DNA from 4 places in the Nocardioides sp. NPDC047086 genome. Region 2 is predicted to be linked to each of the others. Evidence: riboswitches for the same ligand, from Rfam matches in the RefSeq annotation. Region 2 holds a riboswitch; each other region holds the start of a gene.

Region 1 (4,530 bases), on a different contig from region 2:
CCGGTGTACCCGTGGACGGCGGAGGTCAGCGCCTCGGCGCTCACCTCGGCGACCGGCACGTGCTCGGCTCCCAGATGCACGGCCAGCTCACGGGCCAGCCCGAGCCGCATCGGTCCGCTCTCGGAGTCGATGACGATGGTGGTGACGCCCAGGCCGGCGACGTACGCGGCGGCCTGCTGCGAACGCCGGACGGCGTCCTTGCCGTGGGCCTGCGCAGTTTTTCGGGATGAGTTGGCGCGGCCGTCGGTGACGACCACCAGCAGCGGGCGCAGATCGGGGTCGCGGAGGTGCTCGCGCTGGAGCACCCGGGCGGCCTCGAGGAGGCCTTCGGCCAGCGGCGTACGTCCTCCGGCGGGCACCTCGTCGAGGCGTGCCGCGGCGAGGTCGACCGACCCGGTCGGCGGCAGCACGAGCTCGGCGCTCTCGCCGCGGAAGGTGATCATCCCGACCTTGTCGCGGCGCCGGTAGGCGTCGAGCAGCAGCGAGAGGACGGCGGCTTTCACCTGGGCCATCCGCTTGCGCGCGGCCATCGACCCGGACGCGTCCACGCAGAAGAGCACCAGGTTGGCCTCGCGGCCCTCGCGGACCGCGGTGCGGAGATCCTCGGTGCGCAGCTCGACCTTCGCGGACGTACGCGGACGGGCGGCCTGCTTGCCCGCGGCCGCCTTGAGCGTCTCGACGAGATGGAGCGAGCCGCGGGTGCTGGTGTTCGCGCCGATCCGGCGGCCGCTGCTGCCGATCGCCTTGCTCCGGCCGCCGGAGCGGCCGGTGCCGAGGCCGGTCGCGGTCAGGAGGCGGGGGCGGTAGGCCGGGGCGGCGGCGGTGACGGACTCGGGCGCGACGCCGGAAGGCGACTGTGGCCGGTCGAGTGCGTCATCGGCTGTGTTGGTTTCGACACCGCTCGCTTCGCTCGCGGGCTCAACCGACGGGGGTTCATCCTCGGTCGAGCCGCCGGAGCCGCTAGGCGGAGGCCCAGCGGAATCTGACTCAGTGAGACCAACAGGGTCACCTTCGGCGCCCGAGTCGTCCCCCGAGCCATCCGCAGGCCCGCCCTCCGGCGGCTCGGGCGGCAGCTCCTCGTCGCCGAGGATGCGGTCGAGCAGGTCCTCGTCGAGACCGGGAGCGTCGAACGGGTTGCGACGGCGGCGGTGCGGCAGCGCGAGCAGGGCGGCGCGGCGGATGTCTTCGCGGGTGACCTCGGAGCGGCCGGCCCAGGCCGCGTGCGCGACCGCGGTGCGCGCGGTGACGATGTCGGCGCGCAGCCCGTCGACCTCGAACGCCGCGCAGACCTCGGCGATCTTGAGCAGCCCGGGCGCGGTGAGCCGGACCTTCCCGACGAGAGTGCGCGCGGTCGAGACCCGTGCGGTCAGGTCGCGCTCGGCGGCGACATAGCGCTCGACGAACGCGGGAGCGTCCAGGTCGAAGGCCATCCGGCGGCGTACGACCTCGGCGCGCAGCGCCGGATCCCGGGGCGCGGCGACCTCGACGGTGAGCCCGAAGCGGTCCAGCAGCTGCGGGCGCAGCTCGCCCTCCTCGGGGTTCATGGTGCCGATCAGCACGAACCGGGCGGCGTGCTCGACCGAGACGCCGTCACGCTCGACCGAGACCCGGCCCATGGCGGCCGCGTCCAGCAGCAGGTCGACCAGGTGGTCGTGGAGCAGGTTGACCTCGTCGACGTAGAGCAGACCCCGGTGTGCCCGCGCGAGCAGGCCCGGCTCGAACTCGACCGCGCCGCGAGAGAGCGCGCTCTCCAGGTGGAGGGAGCCGACGACCCGGTCCTCGGTGGCACCCACCGGGAGCTCGACCAGCCGCACCGGGCGGCTCTCCACGACGGCGGCGGACCCGAAGGGCCCGTCCGGCGACTCCGCGGACGGGTCGGCCGGGTCGATCGAGAACCGGTCCCCGGCGTAGACCGAGATCGAGGGCAGCACGGCCGCCAGGCCACGTACGGCCGTCGACTTCGCGGTCCCCTTCTCGCCACGGACCAGGACCCCGCCGATCTCCGGGGAGATCGTGGTGAGCACGAGCGCGAGGCCCATGTCGTCGAGGTCGTCCGCCTGGCAGCCGAGGACGGCAGAAAATGGGTAGTGCACCGGCATGAGAGGCTCCCGCTCCCTATCGCGTTGGATGGTTGGACGCGGGGCCGGTCTTCGGACTTGTCGAGTCCCCGTGATGGGGCTCGATTCACCGCAGCGGGCCTGTGCCGGATTCTCACCGGCTTCCCAGATTCTCCCCAGTCGGGGCACCTCGCGCCTGTGCGGTCACTGTAGCGTCTGGCCTCATGATCGTCGTGGTGGGCATCGGTGCCGGAGGTTGGGACGAGATTCCCGTACGTCACCAGCATCTGATCCGGGAGTCCCCGGTCCTCCTCGGCGGCAAGCGTCACCTCGACCTCGTCCCGGACGTTCCCGGCCAGCGTCGCGAGCCCTGGCCCTCGCCGCTGCGTGACGGTCTCCCGGCGCTGCTCGACGATGTCGGGGACGCGGTCGCCCTGGCCTCGGGCGACCCGCTGGTCTCCGGCATCGGGACGACCCTGATCTCGCTCCTCGGTCGGGAGAACGTACGCATCGAGCCGGCCGTCTCCTCCGTCGCCCTCGCCCGCGCCCGGATGGGCTGGCCGGCCGAGTCGTGCGTGGCCGTCAGCCTGGTCGGCCGCGACGTGTCGCTGGTCGCCCGCGAGCTCGCACCCGGCCGCCGGATCCTGGCACTCTCCTCCGACGAGTCGACCCCCGCGTCGATCGCGGACCTGCTGGTCTCAGCCGGTTTCGGAGAGTCCGCGATGACCGTGCTGGGCGACCTCGGGGCGGAGACCGAGAGCGCTCGGTCCGCGACCGCTTCGGTGTGGAACGGGGAGTCGCCGCGGCTCAACATCGTGGCGATCGAGTGCGTCGGCGCGCCCCTCTTCGGCTGGACCGCCGGCCTTCCCGACGACGCCTTCGAGAACGACGGCCAGCTGACCAAGCGCGACCTGCGGGCCTCGGCCCTGGCCCGACTGGCGCCCACACCTGGCGCGCACCTGTGGGATGTCGGCGCCGGTGCCGGGTCGATCGGGATCGAGTGGATGCGCGCGCACCCGTCGTGCACCACGACCGCGGTCGAGGCCTCCCCCGAGCGCGCCGCCCGGATCGCCCGCAACGCGGCCCGTCTCGGCGTCCCCGGGCTGAATGTCGTCGAGGGCCGAGCCCCCGATGCGTTGGGCGATCTCCCGGCACCCGACGCGATCTTCATCGGCGGCGGCGCGACCCGCCCCGGCGTGCTCGACACCTGCCTCACCGCCCTCCGCCCCGGCGGCCGGCTCGTGGTCCACGGCGTCACCCTGGAGACCGAGCAACTCCTGGCGCGACAGCATGCCGAACTCGGCGGCGAGCTGACCCGGATCTCGGTCGAGTCCGTCGACGCCATCGGCACCTTCCGCGGCTGGGCCCCTCAGCGCACGGTGGTGCAGTGGTCCTACAGCGCGCCTTTTACTAGACGATGACACCTGGTGAATCCACCTAGTTCACAAGGTGTCATCGTCTAGTAAAAGCTCCGCATCTCATGCGAGGACGATGCGCTTCAGCTCTGATCGAAGAGGATGTACTTCTTCACCCGCCGATTCTGACGGACTACCCGAACTTCTCCTCGTGGACCACCGTCGAGAGCGGTGAGCGGTGGCGCCAGCCGAAGCGCTCCAGGTCCGGGGTGTCGGGAAGGTCGGCCACAGGGCCGACGCAGAGCCAGGCGACAGGACGTACGCCCTCGGGCATCCCGACCAGGTCGCGCAGGAACTCCTCGCGGTAGAAGCTGACCCAGCCGACGCCGAGGCCCTCGGCGGTGGCGGCGAGCCAGAGGTTCTGGATGGCGCAGACGACCGAGTAGAGGCCCGCGTCGGCGATGGCATGGCGGCCGAGGACGTTGGGGCCGCCGCGGGTCGGGTCGTAGCCGACCACGATGCCCAGCCCGGACTCGCGGATGCCCTCGATCTTGATCCGGGAGAAGGTCTCGGCCCGCTCGCCGGACAGGGTGGCGGCGAAGGTCTCCCGTTCGCTCGCGACGTGGGCGTGGAAGCGGTCGAGGCGGTCGGCGTCGCGTACGAGCACGAAGTCCCACGGCTGCGACATCCCGACGCTCGGGGCGGCGTGGGCTGCCGAGAGGACCCGCTCGAGGACGTCGGGTGGGATCGGCTCGCCGGTGAACTCCGCGCGGGTGTCGCGGCGGCGGTTGATCGCGTCATAGAGGTCCATCAGGCGCAGAGCTCCATCAGGCACGCACCCGAGCGGCGTCGTAGAGGAACGACTCACCCCCGTCGCGGGCCAGCGCGGGCCCGGCGAGGATGACGGCCGCCTGCCGCAGCCCCGCGTCCTCGACCGCGTCGGCGATCGTCGCCACCGTTCCACGCAGCACCCGCTCCGCGGGCTGGCTGGCACGGTAGACGACCACGACCGGGCACTCCGGGCCGTAGTAGGGCAACAGCTCGGCCATCAGCTCGCGGGTGCGCCGGATCGCCAGGTGGAGCACGAGCGTGGCGCCGGTCGCGGCGTACGCGGCGAG
Region 2 (4,530 bases):
GCGGTCTGGTCGTGGCCGGTCAGCTCGCCGATGTTGAGCAGGTCGGTACGCAGCGCCGTCCAGGCCTCCATGGTGCCCCGGTCACCGTCCTCCTGCCGGCAGGTCTCACTGAGCAGGTAGGTCTCGATGCCCCGCTCCTGCACCATCTCCGGCACGAGGTTGCGCGACTCGCTGAACCCGTAGCCCCAGCCCGCGAACATCATCTGCGGGTCGAGCGCCAGGACCGTCTCCAGCGTCGGGTGGTCATCACCGACGATCTGGAGCTCGTCGACCCGGTCCTCGGGGTAGGCGAGCTCGAGCAGCTGCTGGTCCCGAGCCAGGCCGGTCACGGCGACGAGCTCCTCGCGGGCACCGACGGCCAGGGCGATGGAGATGATCCCGCCGTCGTAGGCGTACAGCTCGGTGACCGGCTCGTCGACCGTGAGCTTCTCGCCGCAGTTCTCGACGGTGATCGCGCCCTGCCCGGAGGCGCCATCAGCGGCCGTCTCCTCCGCCCCGCAGGCAGTGAGGATCGTGGTGCCGAGCGCGAGCGCGGCGAGGCAGGCGAGTCCGGGGTGACGTACGGGTCTGGTGATGGGATGGGTCATGCCGAGCGGTCCTTCCGGGGATGGATGAGCAGATGGGGCTGGTCCAGATCTGGATGCGGCACCTGGACGGAGCCGACGCCGAAGTGGTGCTCGACCCGGATCGTGTCGAGCACCTCGGCCGGCGGCCCATGGGCCACGACGGTCGCCGGACCGCTGTCCGGCTCGCTGCCCGCCGGCCGCCCGAGGACCGCGAGCCGGTCGAAGGAGCGAAGCGCCAGGTCGAGGTCGTGGATGGTCGCGACCAGCGTCTCGGCCCGCTCGGCGACGGTCCGGAGCAGCCGCAGCTGCCAGGCGACGTCGAGATGGTTGGTGGGTTCGTCCAGCAGCATCACCGGGCACTCCTGCGCGAGGCCGCGGGCCATCACCGCCCGGCGCCGCTCGCCGCCGGAGAGGCGGTCGCACGGATCGTCGATGCGGTCAGCCAGACCGACGGCATCGAGGGCCGCGCGCACGATCTCGCGCTCCCGGGGTCCGCCCCGGGACCACGGCCGGGTGCGTGGCACCCGGCCCAGCGCGACCATCTCACCGACGAGCAGCTCCGCGGAGGCGACCTCTTCCTGGGGGACGTACGCCAGCCGGCGGGCGCGTTCGCGCGAGCTGATCCGGGCGCTCTCACGGAGGTCGCCGGAGTCATCGTCGAGGTAGGCGTGCCCGGCACTCGGCCGCAGCACTCCGGCGAGGATCCGCAGCAGGGTCGACTTTCCCACACCGTTCACGCCCACGATCCCGAGGCGGGTGCCGACGGGCACCTCCAGGTCGACGTCGTGAAGTACGTCGCGCTGGCCCAGCCGGGCTGCGACCCCGCACAGCCGCAGCGCGGGCCGGGGCCCGGGGGCGTTCATCGGTCGCTGCCGAAGCGGTAGCCGCCACGGCCCAGCAGCAGGAGGAACAGCGGCGCCCCGACGACCCCGGTGACCACCCCCAACGGGATCTCCTGCGGGCGCGCCACCAGCCGGGCGAGCACGTCGACCCACAGCAGGAACACCCCACCGCCCAGGGCCGCGACCGGGAGCACCACCCGGTGCCGCGCTCCCACGAGCAGCCGGGCCGCGTGCGGCACGATCAGCCCGACGAACCCGATCCCACCGCTGACCGCGACCAGGACCCCGACGAGCACCGCCAGAGCGACGAAGAGAGTCGTACGCAGCGCCGCGACGTTCACGCCGAGCGCGGAAGCGGTCTCCGGGCCTGCGGCGAGAGCGTCCAGCCAGCGGTGCAGGGCCAGCATCCCGAGACCCAGGACGAGGCTGAGGGCCGCAGGCAGCCACAGCTTCTCCCAGCTGGCGCCGCCGACGCTGCCCAGCATCCAGAACATCACCGAGTCGGCCGCACGGGGATCGTCGCTCATGAAGACCAGGAACGAGGCGATCGCGGAGAGGCCGGAGGAGAGCACGACCCCGGAGAGCACCAACCGGATCGGGGTCAACCCGCCCTGCGCGGTGGCCACCAGCCAGACCAGCATCGCCGAGCCGACCGCTCCGGCCAGCGCGCCGCCGGAGACCGCATAGGTGCCGAGACCGGCCAGCGCACCTGTGGTGATCGCCGCCGTCGCTCCTACCGAGGCACCGGAGCTGATCCCGAGCAGGAACGGGTCGGCGAGCGGGTTGCGGACCAGCGTCTGCATGCCGGCACCGGCGACGGCCAGGCCCGCGCCCACCGCGAGCGCCATCAGGGCTCTCGGCACGCGCAGCTCCCACACGATCACGTCCCACCTCCCCGGCACCTCACCGCGGAGCCGGTCGGCGACGGTCGCGACGATCTCGCCGACAGGGATCCGCTCGGAGCCGAAGGCCACGGACACGACAGCGCTGAGCGCCGAGGCGAGCAGCAGCCCGACGACCAGCGGCACGAACGGCACCCGTCGTCTCCCGGCTCGGGCAGGGCGTGAAATCAGGGTCGGGGTCTCACGGCTCGGCGTCAGCACGCAGGTCGGCCTCTCAGGTCCTCTGGACCCTGGTCGCGAGGGCCATGACGAACATCTGAGCCGACAGGTTTTCGGACTCGGGTTCAACCGGCGACGCTGCCTTCCCAGGGAGTCGGTCCCCAGTGGCTACCTAGCGTCGCCGTCGCCCTCACCGCTGCGCGCCAGTCCCGGATTCACACCGGAGTTCCCTGGCATCCATCAGGATGCGTTCGACTCGGCGCAGAGGCTAGCACGCCCCCTCGGCGCACGTCTCGACCACTTTGCCGACGACACGACGAAGCACAACATCTAGGAAGTTGCATTGGTGTAATTCCCGCATATAGTGGTCCTCGCAGCTGGTTCTCCCTCCTCGGCAACGGGGCGGGAGAGGCAAGAGGGAACCCGGTGTGAGTCCGGGACTGCCCCGCAGCGGTGAGTGGGAACGACCGCCGTCACGAAGCACTGGGAGCAAGCCGGCTCCTGGGAAGCGACGGCCACTAGGACCGAGCACGATGACGCCCACGAGTCCGAAGACCTGCCAGTGCCCACCTCATGGTGGGGTCCGCGACCTCGAGGGAAGGTCAGGGGATCGAGCGCGTACGACGCCGTCCTCTCCTGCCCCGGCACGGATGCATGAGACATCCGAGCGGGCCGCGGGGCCCGCGGGCAAAGGGGGGCTGATGAGATGATCGACACCGAGGGTCTACCGATCCGCACCGAGAAGTCGGCGTACGTCTTCGACTATCCGATGGCCGAGGACCTGGCCAAGAAGCAGCGCAGCATCTTCTGGACGGCCGAGGAGATCCCGGTCGAGAACGACAAGCAGGACTTCCTGGTCAACATGACCGACGCCGAGCAGGCCGCGGTCAAGACGACGCTGAAGCTCTTCACCATCTACGAGCTGATCCTCGGTGGCGAGGTGTGGGGCGACCGGCTCTTCCACGCGTTCCCGCGGCCCGAGATCCAGATGATGACCAACGCCTTCTCCTTCGCCGAGCTGAACATGCACGCGCCGTTCTACGCGAAGCTCAACAAGGTCTTGATGATCGACACCGAGGAGTTCTACGACTCCTACAAGAACGACCCGGTGCTGGCCGAGCGGATCGCCTTCGTGTGGGACGCGATCGCCGATGAGGACCTGCTCTACGCGCTGAGCGTCTTCACGCTGATGGAGAACTGCGTCCTCTACTCCAACTTCGCCTTCCTCAAGCACTTCCAGTCCGGCGGCAAGAACCTGCTGCAGAACGTGATCAGCGGGATCAACTTCTCCGCCCGCGACGAGAACCTGCACGCCACCGGCGGCGCCTGGCTCTTCAACACCACCCTGGAGGAGTACGCCGCCACCGTCCCCGCCGACAAGTTCGAGGCCGAGCGGGATGATCTCTTCGCCCGTGTCCGGAGCGTGGCCGAGCACCTCTACGTCCACGAGGCCCGGATCGTCGAGATGCTCTTCGCCCACGGTCCGATCGCCGGCATCGACCAGGCCGACCTGGAGGCGTTCGTGAAGTCCCGGGTCGACATGACGCTGCAGAACATGCGGATGGAGCCGCTGTTCGACGTCGAGGTCAACCCGATCGCCGAGTGGTTCTACAACGGCATCAACGGCACCCAGTTCCACGACTTCTTCCAGGTCACCGGCAACGAATACAACCGCAACATCGGCGAGACGGAGTTCAGCTTCTAATGGGCAGCAACAGCAACTGGGAGGCGCTCTCCACCGAGCGCAAGGCACTGCAGGCCGAGGGCACCGTGCCGGCCTTCATGACCACGGCGGGCTACGCCATGTTCAAGGCGAAGTACACCGTCGCGGACCAGAGCGTCCGGGAGCGCTACGAGACCATCGCCGCCACCGCCGGCGACCTCGCCGACGAGATGTACCCGCGCGAGGACGGCGTCTCGTGGACCGAGCGGTTCTTCGAGGCGATCTGGAAGGGCTGGCTCTCCCCGTCGACGCCGGTGCTGTCCAACCTCGGCACCGACCGCGGTCTGCCGGTCTCGTGCGAGGGCTCGTACGTCGAGGACTCGGTCTGGGGCTTCTAC
Region 3 (4,530 bases), on a different contig from region 2:
CGGAGGTCCTGGCTGGTCGCCGGCTCCTGCTCCACGACCGCCAGCCGCCGTGCGAGGCGGCGCCGGGACATGCCGGTGAGCGGGCGGCCGTCGAGGCTTACGTCTCCGGAGGACGGCGGCCGGAGCCCGGCGAGGATGCGGATCAGTGAGGACTTCCCGGACCCGTTGGGGCCGAGCAGCCCGACGGTGGTGCCGTCCTCGACCCGGAGGGACACGTCGTCGACGACGATCCGGCCACGGGGTGCCCAGCGGACCCGGCCGGCCTCGAGCGCCGTCATCGGCGTGCCCTCATCAGCACCAGCGCGAAGGCCGGCACCCCGACCAGCGCGGTGGCCACCCCGACCGGGAGCTCTTCGGGGTCGATCACCGTCCGGGCCGCGGTGTCGACCCAGATCAGGAAGATCGCGCCGAGCAGCGCGGTGGCCGGGAGCAGCAGCCGGTGTCCGACTCCGACCAGCGCGCGAGCCAGGTGCGGCAGCACCAGTCCGACGAAGCCGATCGCCCCGGACGTGGAGACGATGACGGCCGTCATCAGTGCCGTGAGCACGAGGAGTACGACCCGGATGCGGGTGACGTCGACGCCGAGCGAGGCCGCCGCGTCGTTGCCGAACGCGAACGCGTCCAGCCATCCGGCGCCCGCGACACAGCAGAGCAGCCCGCCGAGCACGATCACCCCGCAGACGAGCACGTCGGTCCAACTCGCCGAGGAGAGCGACCCGAGCAGCCAGAAGAGCACCCCGCGCGTCTGCTCGGCGTCGGCCGCGGTGAACACGATGAACGAGGTGAGCGCGGAGAAGAGCTGGGTGGCGGCGATGCCGGCGAGCACGAGCCGGTCGGTGGTGCCGCCGGCGAGCGAGGCGAGCAGCAGCACCAGCGCGAACGAGACGAGCGCGCCCGCGAACGCCCCGGTCGAGAGGCCGATCGCGCCCGACCCGATGCCGAGCACGACGACCGCGACCGCCCCGGTGGAGGCACCCGAGGAGATGCCGAGCACGAACGGGTCGGCGAGCGGGTTACGCAGCAGCGACTGCAGGATCACCCCGCAGATGGCCAGCCCAGCCCCGCAGATCCCGGCCAGCAACGTACGCGGCAGCCGCAGGTCCCACACGATGCTCTGCTGCAGCAGAGTGAGGTCGGAGGAGCCGAGGCCCACCCGGTCGGCGACCACGCCGTAGACATCGGCGACGCCCAGGTCCGAGGGCCCGACGGTGATGGCACCTGCGACCGAGGCCAGCACCGCCAGGGGAGCGACGCACAGCAGGACCCCGGCGACCCCGATCGCCGAGCCGTCACCCCCGTCGCCCGAGCCGTCACCCCCGTCGCCCGAGCCGTCACGTACGTCGGCCGAGCCGTCACGGCCGTGCCAGGTCGGCCGACCGGGCTGACGCCTCGGCCGACGGGGGTGACGCTTCGGCCGGTCGGGGAGGCGTACCGACATCAGCGGAGGCCGAGGTCGGCGAGCTGGTCGGCGGTGTTCTCCACCGCGTAGACCGTGCGGATCGAGGGGTTGAGCTCGGCGCCGGAGAGGGTCACGAAGCGGTCGTTCTTCACCGCGTCCATCTGCGCGGTCACCGGGTTGCTCTTCAGGTAGTCGATCTTCGCGCGGGCGGTCTCGGCGGTCTGGCTCTTGCGGGTCAGGTCGCCGAGGACGATGACGTCGGGGTTGCGCTCGGCGACGGTCTCCCAGTTGATCTGCGGCCACTCGTCGGTGGTGTCGTCGAAGACGTTCTCGATGCCGAGGGTGCGGCCGATGATCCCCGGGCCGCCGCAGCAGCCGGCCAGGTAGGGCGACTCGGAGTTGGCGAACCAGTACATCGCGCTCACCTCGTCGTCGGGCGCCTTGCTCTCGGCGGCCTCGAGGCGGCGCGTCAGGTCGGCGACGAGCTCCTCGCCCCGTTCGGGGACGCCGAAGATCCGCGCCAGGTCGGTGATCTCCTGGAGGATCGTGTCGATCTCGAGCACATCGTGGCGGGTGCCGTCGTCGTCGCCCTCGTTGTCCTTGAGGCACTCGGCGGGGGAGAGGTAGGAGCCCACGCCGAGCTTCTCCAGGTCCTCGGGCGTGGTCACCCCGCCCTCACCCAGCGTGCTGATGAAGGAGGCGGTGACGAAGTCGGGCTCGGCCTCCAGGACGCGCTCGTAGGAGGGCGCGTTCTCGGCGAGCCGGGGCACGTCCTCGTTGTCGGCGGCGAGCGAGTCGAGCACCGGGTCGGTCCAGTTGGCGGTGCCGGCCATCTTGTCGGCGAGGCCGAGCGAGAGCAGGATCTCGGTGGTGCCCTGGTTGAGCGAGACGACACGCTCGGGCGGTGCCTCGAGGGTGATCTCACGCCCGCAGTTGGTCAGGGTGAGCGGGAAGCCCGCGGCCTCGGTGGCCGCCCGGTCTGCGCCGGCGGGCTGGTCGGCGGAGCAGCCGGCGAGCGCGGAGCCGAGCATCAGGACGGTGCTCGCGGTGAACGTTCGGGCCAGGAAGGGTCGGATGGTGCGGGACAGGTGCACGTCGGTCCTCGAGCAGGTCGCGGGCTGGTGCGCGTCGCCCGTGCTGACCGGCAGCGGTCTGCTGCAGGGCCAGCAGGTCTTCGGACTCGGGATCGACCGGAGCGAGACGCCTTCCCAGGCCCGAGGGCCCAGTGGCACAGTGTCCCGTCCGTCACCCACACCGCTGCGCGTCAGTCCCGGACTCTCACCGGGTTCCCGTGCCGGGACTACGTCCCGAGCGGCTGGCCACACGACCGTAGCAGGCGACCGTGCGCGGGCGGGGTACGACCTCAGCCCTCGCGATGGGCGCTCAGCCCGTCCTCCCCGGGCGCGACCGAAGCGTGGAGCCTGATCGTGTGGTCGTAGTGCTCCTCGGCCATCGGCCGGTAGCCGATCCGCGGCTCCGTCATCACACCCTCGAGACGTACGCTCAGGTCGGCCTCGACGCGCGCGACGGCCTGGGCGTCGATGGTGTCGGCGTCGGTGATCAGGTGCGGTCGGAGCGGGTCCATCCCGGTGTACCAGAACGTGCCGTGCAGCAGCGGCCACAGGACGTCCTCGATGTCTCCGCTGATCCCGCGCGGCCCGAGGGTCGCGGCCCGGTCACCGGCGGTGACCACGGTCAGCGCGCGCTTGCCGACCAGGCCGCCCTTGCCGTACTTGAGCGGCTTGCCGGTCTCCGGGTCCGGTACGTCGAAGGCGAACCCCGACTCGAAGACCCGGTCGATCCAGCCCTTGAGGATGGCCGGCACCGAATACCACCACAGCGGGAACTGCACGACCAGCAGATCGGCCTCCCGCAGCCGCTCCTGGTGGCGGCGTACGTCGGCCTGGCCCTGCTCCACCAGAAGTGGATTGAAACCTTCTCGATAGAGGTCGATCTCGTCGACGCTCCAGCCCGCCGCGCCGAGCGCGTTCACGCCGATCTCGCGCAGCCGTCCGTTGAGTGATGACGCGTGCGGATGTGCCCATACCCAGAGTGCGTGCATGGGGTCCTGAACGCCGTCTGACGCGGTGGGATTCCCGCCTGGATGCGGACGGGCGTCGAAGCGGTCTGAGGACAAAGTCCGGATCTCGCTCAAATTAGCGGCCTCAGAGTGTTGACGTATGTGATTGCCATCACTAGCGTAAACCAGACTTGAAACCTTTCAATTCGAGGAGTTGCCCATGCCGGACACACCCGCCGCACTGGAGCTGCGGGACGTGGCCAAGTCGTTCGGCCCCGTACGCGCCCTCCGCTCCGGAAGCCTCCGGGTCGAGGCCGGATCCATCCACGCGCTCGTGGGGGAGAACGGAGCCGGGAAGTCGACCCTGGTCAAGATCGTCGCCGGGCTCTACCGCCGCGACGCCGGCGACTACCTGCTGGCCGGGGAACAGGTCGACTTCCGCAACACTGCCGACGCCAAGCAGGCCGGGGTCGCGGTCATCTACCAGGAGCCGACCCTCTTCCCCGACCTCTCGGTCACCGAGAACATCTTCATGGGACGTCAGCCGACCAATCGCTGGGGCAGGATCGACCGCGCCGCGATGCGCACCGAGGTCGTCGAGCTCTTCGCCAGGCTCGGAGTCCCGATCGAGCCCGACCGTCCCACCGAGGGCCTCTCGATCGCCGACCAGCAGCTGATCGAGATCGCCAAGGCGCTCTCGCTCGACGCCAAGGTCCTGATCATGGACGAGCCGACCGCCGCCCTCTCGGGCAACGAGGTCGACCGGCTGATGAGCGTGGCGCGCACGTTGCGCGACCAGGGCTGCGCCGTGGTCTTCATCTCCCACCGCTTCGACGAGGTCTTCGCGCTCTGCGACACCATCACGGTGATGCGCGACGGCGGCTACATCTCCACCGACCCCATCTCGGCGGTCACCGAGGACCAGATCGTCCAGCGGCTCGTCGGGCGCGAGGTCTCCGACCTCTACCCGAAGCTCGAGGCCACCGTCGGCAAGCCGCTGCTCGAGGTCAAGGGCCTCACCCGCACCGGCCTCTTCCAGGACATCAGCCTCACCGTCCGGGAAGGCGAGATCGTCGGCCTGGCCGGCCTCGTCGGAGCCGGACGGAGCGAG
Region 4 (4,530 bases), on a different contig from region 2:
TAGAGCCGGAACGCCTTCGCCCACGGTTGCTCGCCGCGGCGCGCGGCGACCACGACCGACACCACCCCCACGACGAGCAGGAGCAGCAACGGGTTGGTGGTGAAGGAGGCGTACGCAGCCAGGCCGATCGCCCAGACCCACCAGGCGACCGGGTGCAGATCGCGGGGCAGGTGCGCGACCGCGGCCTTACGAAACAGCTCGCTCATCGCCGACGCCACCACACAGCACCGGCGACGGTGAAGAGGGCGAGGATCCCCGCGGGCGCGACCCAGGCGGGCAGATGCTCGGCCGCTGGGGTCGAGCCGGAAGGCGCGTCGTCCGGAGATAACTCCGGCGACGGGCTTGAGGGCGCCCCCACAGCATCCCCAAGCTCCGTCGCCGGAGCGGTAACGACATCGTCGTCTATCCACGTGAACGCAACACCCTGCCCGGAGGTCACGCTGATTTCGGTAACATTTCTGGAGGCGTAGCTCCAGGCCCCCGAATCGTCGGTGATCCACAGCGACCAGTACGCATCGGCAGGCGGCATCTGGGCGCAACCGGCGGCCTTCGGGCGCTCGTCGACACGGCACACGACGCTGGGCATCGAGGTCACGTAGGTGAGCGGATGTCCGGCCTTCTCGAACAGATCGGCACCGGTGTCGCCCTCCCCGGGCTGGACACAGGCGACCTCGGGGTCGCCACCCAACGCGTTGGGCTCGACGACGACGGTGACCCCGTCGCACGCCTCGGGCGCGGATGATGCGGCTGCCGAGGAGACGGGTGCGGTGGCCCCGGCGAGGATCGCCAGGGCCACCAGGAGATCGCGCAGGATCAGCACGAGCTCTTCGCGGTCGCGTCCTTGGGCAGGAAGACCAGCGACGGCAGGGCCTGCGCGGCCGCGAGGCGATACATCCCCTCGGACTCCTTGGTCAGGCCCTTGGTGTTGGCCTCGGTCAGCGCGGCGTCGTCATAGGCCACCGCGCCGGCGTCCTCGCCACAGGTCACGACGTGGTCGGCGACCCAGGTCGCGGCCTTCTCCGCGGCAGCGGTCTCACCGGCGCGCCCGAACGCCCACCCGGCCAGACCGGTGGTGTTGGAGTTGGCGATGTTGCCGGTCGCCGCCTTGAACGAACCGTCCTCGGCCTGGGTCTCCTTCAGCCACTCCACGCCCGCCTTGACGGCCTTCTCCGCCTCCGGAGAGGCCACCGAGGAGAGGGCGATCAGCGCGAACGCGGTGGCGTCGGCGTCCGGGGCGGCCTTCGGGTCGGCGTCGCAGGTCTGATCTGCCGCGGCCGGGTCGGCCGTGAAGGTGACCCGGAACCAGCCCTCCTCGCACTGCTGCCCGGCCAGGAACTCCGTCGCGGCCGCGGCCTCCTTGCTCTCGGCGTTGTTCAGGGCCCATACGGCGTACGACTGTCCGATCGTGTTGGAGTAGTCGGCCGCCTCCTTGTTCTTGGGGTCGAGCACGTCGGCGATGCGGCCGTTCTCGGCAACGGTGCCCTCGAGCTGCTTCAACAGCCCGGGGTCGGAGGCGTCGACGTTCTGCTGGAGGACCAGCGCCTTCGCGGTGGCCCCGGCCGAGGTGACGGTGCCGAACCCGGGCGAGGTGTAAGCCTTCTTGTTCTCCATCACGGCCGCGGCGATCGTGGCGATCTCCTCGTCGTAGCCACCGACCTCGGCCAGCGCGATCCCGATGTCGGCGCTGAGCCCGAAGTCGTCCGTGCCGTACTGGGCGTTGCGGGCCACGCCCTCGGGCGCCTGGGCGACGAGCCAGTCGGCCACCGAGGTGGACACCTTCGCGTCGTAGGTGGGCTTCTCGCCCTCCTCGACGGTCTTCTCGCCACAGCCGGCGAGCGAAGTGAGGGCGAGGGCGGCGGCGATGCCGCCGAGGACGGTCTTCTTCATGGTTCCTTCCACGCTGTTCGTCGGGAAGGCCCTGGGCCGACCCGCTGCTTTCCACGACAGCGTCAGGTCAGTACGCGTCCGTCGGCAGGTGCTCCGGCTCGCTCAGGACACTCGGTGCCTGGGCCTACGGTTGCGGGTCAGCGCCGGGATTCGACCGGCTTCCCCCACCACGGCGTGTGTTGATTGAGGGGGCTATCTTATGCCGGGCCCGCGCCGCTTGCGCGATCGCCACCGAGCAGTCACTCTGTCCCCATGCGCCACAGGATTCTCGGCCTTGTCGCAGCGTCGATCTCGGCCACCCTTCTCGCTCTCTGCCCGGCCACGACGGCTGTCGCGGAGCCGGCTCGGACATCGGTCACGTACGCCGATCTGGTCGCCATGTTCGGCGACAAGGTCGGCAACCGGCAGACCGTCGAGACCGGGCTGCCGAGCCTCAACCGCGCCATGTCCGATGCCAGGATCACGACCCCCTACCGACAGGCGGCCTACCTGGCCACGCTCGCCAACGAGAGCTCCTTCCACCACGACGCCAAGGGCCGCGACAAGCGGAAGTACGCCGGCCGCGGCTACATCCAGCTGACCGGCGAGGCCAACTACACCGACGCCGGCGCCTACTTCGACATCGACCTGCGCCGCCGGCCCGAGCTGGCCCGGTCGCTGGACCACAGCGCGCCGATCTCACGGTGGTACTGGACCGTCGCCCGCGACATCAACCCGCTCGCGGACGCCCTCGACATGGGCAAGGTCAACGCGGCGATCGGCTATCCCTACAACAAGAAGGAGGACGCCGAGCGCTGCCGCGACTTCAAGGCCGCGCTGAAGCACCTCCAGGGGTCGGTGCCCCAGGGGATCACGTGCGCCCGCCCGAAGACGGCGAGCGACCAGGACCGCACCGCGGACGCGTCCTAGCAGGCGTACGTCACTTCTTGGTGCGCTTGTCGCTGACCGCGATCGCCGAGGTGCCCTCGTCCTTGAGCTCGAAGAGGTCGATCGCCTTGATGAGCTTGGTCCAGGTGGCGTAGCCGTAGTTGCGGGGGTCCTCGGAGGACTGGTTGCGGATGCGGGAGACGACCGTGCCGACCAGGGCCCAGCCGTCGTCGTCGGCGGCTGCGGCGATGGAGTTGCGCAGCAGCTGGATCAGCCGGGCGTTGCGCTTGAGCAGCTGCCCCGTGGTCGCCGAGGAGGACGGCTTGCGGGCGGGCGTGGTCCCGGTCTCGGTGTCGGTCTCCTCCTCGGAGTCGCCGAGCTTCTCCACCACGGTGAACCGGGTGCAGGCACTCTTGAACGGCGCCGGGGTCTTCTCCCGGCCGTAGCCGTAGACCGCGCGCCCCTTCTCCCGCAGATAGTGCACCAGCGGCGTGAAGTCGGAGTCGGAGGAGACCAGCGCGAACGCGTCCGGGATCGCCGCGTGCAGCAGCTCGACGGCGTCGATGGCGAGCGCCATGTCGGAGGCGTTCTTGTGGGCGGTCAGGTCGAACTGCTGCATCGGCCGGATCGCGGCATCGTGCAGCTCCTCGATCCACCCCTTGAGCTCGGGCTTGGTCCAGTTGCCGTAGGCCCGCCGGATCGTCACCTCGCCGTACTCGGCCAGGTCATTGAGGATCGCGTCGATCTTGGCCGCCGGAGCATTGTCGGCGTCGATGAGCAGGGCGATACGGAAGGGCTCGGTCACCAGATCAGTGTGGCAGGAACAGGACTGTGTTGGTCTCGACACGCCTTCGCCTAGCGGCTCCGGCGGCTCGACCGACGGCAGGCCCCGTCGGTCGAGCCGGAAGGCCGCCTGCGGCCGAGCGTGTCGAGACCAACACAGTCGCTACGTCAGGCGAGCTTCTCCAGGATCAGCTCGCGGACACGCTTGGCGTCGGCCTTGCCGCCGGTCGCCTTCATGACCGCACCGATGAGCGCACCGGCCGCGGCCTGGTTGCCGCCGCGGATCTTCTCCGCGACCGCGGGCTGGGCGGCGATGGCGTCGTCGACGGCGGCGCCGAGGGCACCGTCGTCGGAGACCACGGCGAGGCCGCGGGCGTCGACGATCTCGGCGACCGAGCCTTCACCAGCCAGGAGCCCCTCGAAGACCTGGCGGGCGAGCTTGTCGGTCAGCGAACCGCCGTCGACCAGCTTCTGCACCTCGGCGACCTGGACGGGGGTGACACCGACCTCGGCGAGCTCGACGCCACGGTCGTTGGCACTGCGGGACAGCTCGGCCATCCACCACTTACGGGCGGCCTGTGCGGAGGCTCCTTCGGCGACAGTCGCCTCAATCAGCGACAAGGCGCCGGCGGCCCAGACGTCGCGCATCTCCAGGTCGGAGTAGCCCCACTCGACCTGCAGGCGGGCCCGCTTGTCAGCGGTGCGCTCCGGCAGGCTCGCCCGCAGCTCCTCGACCCACTCGCGCGACGGCGCGACCGGGACGAGATCCGGCTCGGGGAAGTAGCGGTAGTCGTCGGCGTCCGACTTCGGACGGCCGGCCGAGGTGGTGCCGGTGTCCTCGTGGAAGTGGCGGGTCTCCTGGAAGATCGCCTCCCCCGCGTCGAGGATCCCGGCATGGCGCGACATCTCGAAGCGCATCGCCCGCTCGACCGAGCGCAGCGAGTTGACGTTCTTCGTCTCCGTGCGGGTGCCGAGCTTGTCCGACCCCTTCGG

What was found. Region 2 has a riboswitch for cobalamin ahead of ABZ796_RS27310 (iron ABC transporter permease). Riboswitches for the same ligand answer to the same signal wherever they lie in the genome.
Region 1: another riboswitch for cobalamin. It lies ahead of ABZ796_RS26615 (VWA domain-containing protein); the one in region 2 lies ahead of ABZ796_RS27310 (iron ABC transporter permease).
Region 3: another riboswitch for cobalamin. It lies ahead of ABZ796_RS06570 (ABC transporter substrate-binding protein); the one in region 2 lies ahead of ABZ796_RS27310 (iron ABC transporter permease).
Region 4: another riboswitch for cobalamin. It lies ahead of ABZ796_RS23025 (prenyltransferase/squalene oxidase repeat-containing protein); the one in region 2 lies ahead of ABZ796_RS27310 (iron ABC transporter permease).

Annotation. Positions count from the first base shown of each region.
Region 1 covers NZ_JBEYUV010000063.1:2,335-6,864, forward strand. Annotated here, with positions in the region: gene ABZ796_RS26615 (VWA domain-containing protein) at 1-2,099, opposite strand, end outside; cobalamin riboswitch at 2,124-2,265, opposite strand; gene cbiE (precorrin-6y C5,15-methyltransferase (decarboxylating) subunit CbiE) at 2,282-3,478, shown strand; gene bluB (5,6-dimethylbenzimidazole synthase) at 3,606-4,247, opposite strand; gene cobM (precorrin-4 C(11)-methyltransferase) at 4,240-4,530, opposite strand, start outside.
Region 2 covers NZ_JBEYUV010000073.1:1,594-6,123, reverse strand. Annotated here, with positions in the region: gene ABZ796_RS27320 (ABC transporter substrate-binding protein) at 1-587, opposite strand, end outside; gene ABZ796_RS27315 (ABC transporter ATP-binding protein) at 584-1,429, opposite strand; gene ABZ796_RS27310 (iron ABC transporter permease) at 1,426-2,445, opposite strand; cobalamin riboswitch at 2,556-2,740, opposite strand; cobalamin riboswitch at 2,831-3,048, shown strand; gene ABZ796_RS27305 (ribonucleotide-diphosphate reductase subunit beta) at 3,176-4,174, shown strand; gene ABZ796_RS27300 (ribonucleotide reductase N-terminal alpha domain-containing protein) at 4,174-4,530, shown strand, end outside.
Region 3 covers NZ_JBEYUV010000006.1:33,730-38,259, reverse strand. Annotated here, with positions in the region: gene ABZ796_RS06580 (ABC transporter ATP-binding protein) at 1-278, opposite strand, end outside; gene ABZ796_RS06575 (iron chelate uptake ABC transporter family permease subunit) at 275-1,438, opposite strand; gene ABZ796_RS06570 (ABC transporter substrate-binding protein) at 1,438-2,493, opposite strand; cobalamin riboswitch at 2,547-2,734, opposite strand; gene ABZ796_RS06565 (NAD(P)H-dependent oxidoreductase) at 2,763-3,461, opposite strand; gene ABZ796_RS06560 (sugar ABC transporter ATP-binding protein) at 3,640-4,530, shown strand, end outside.
Region 4 covers NZ_JBEYUV010000039.1:16,597-21,126, reverse strand. Annotated here, with positions in the region: gene ABZ796_RS23035 (energy-coupling factor transporter transmembrane component T) at 1-206, opposite strand, end outside; gene ABZ796_RS23030 (hypothetical protein) at 203-820, opposite strand; gene ABZ796_RS23025 (prenyltransferase/squalene oxidase repeat-containing protein) at 814-1,887, opposite strand; cobalamin riboswitch at 1,953-2,090, opposite strand; gene ABZ796_RS23020 (hypothetical protein) at 2,140-2,796, shown strand; gene ABZ796_RS23015 (NYN domain-containing protein) at 2,807-3,559, opposite strand; gene gatB (Asp-tRNA(Asn)/Glu-tRNA(Gln) amidotransferase subunit GatB) at 3,706-4,530, opposite strand, start outside.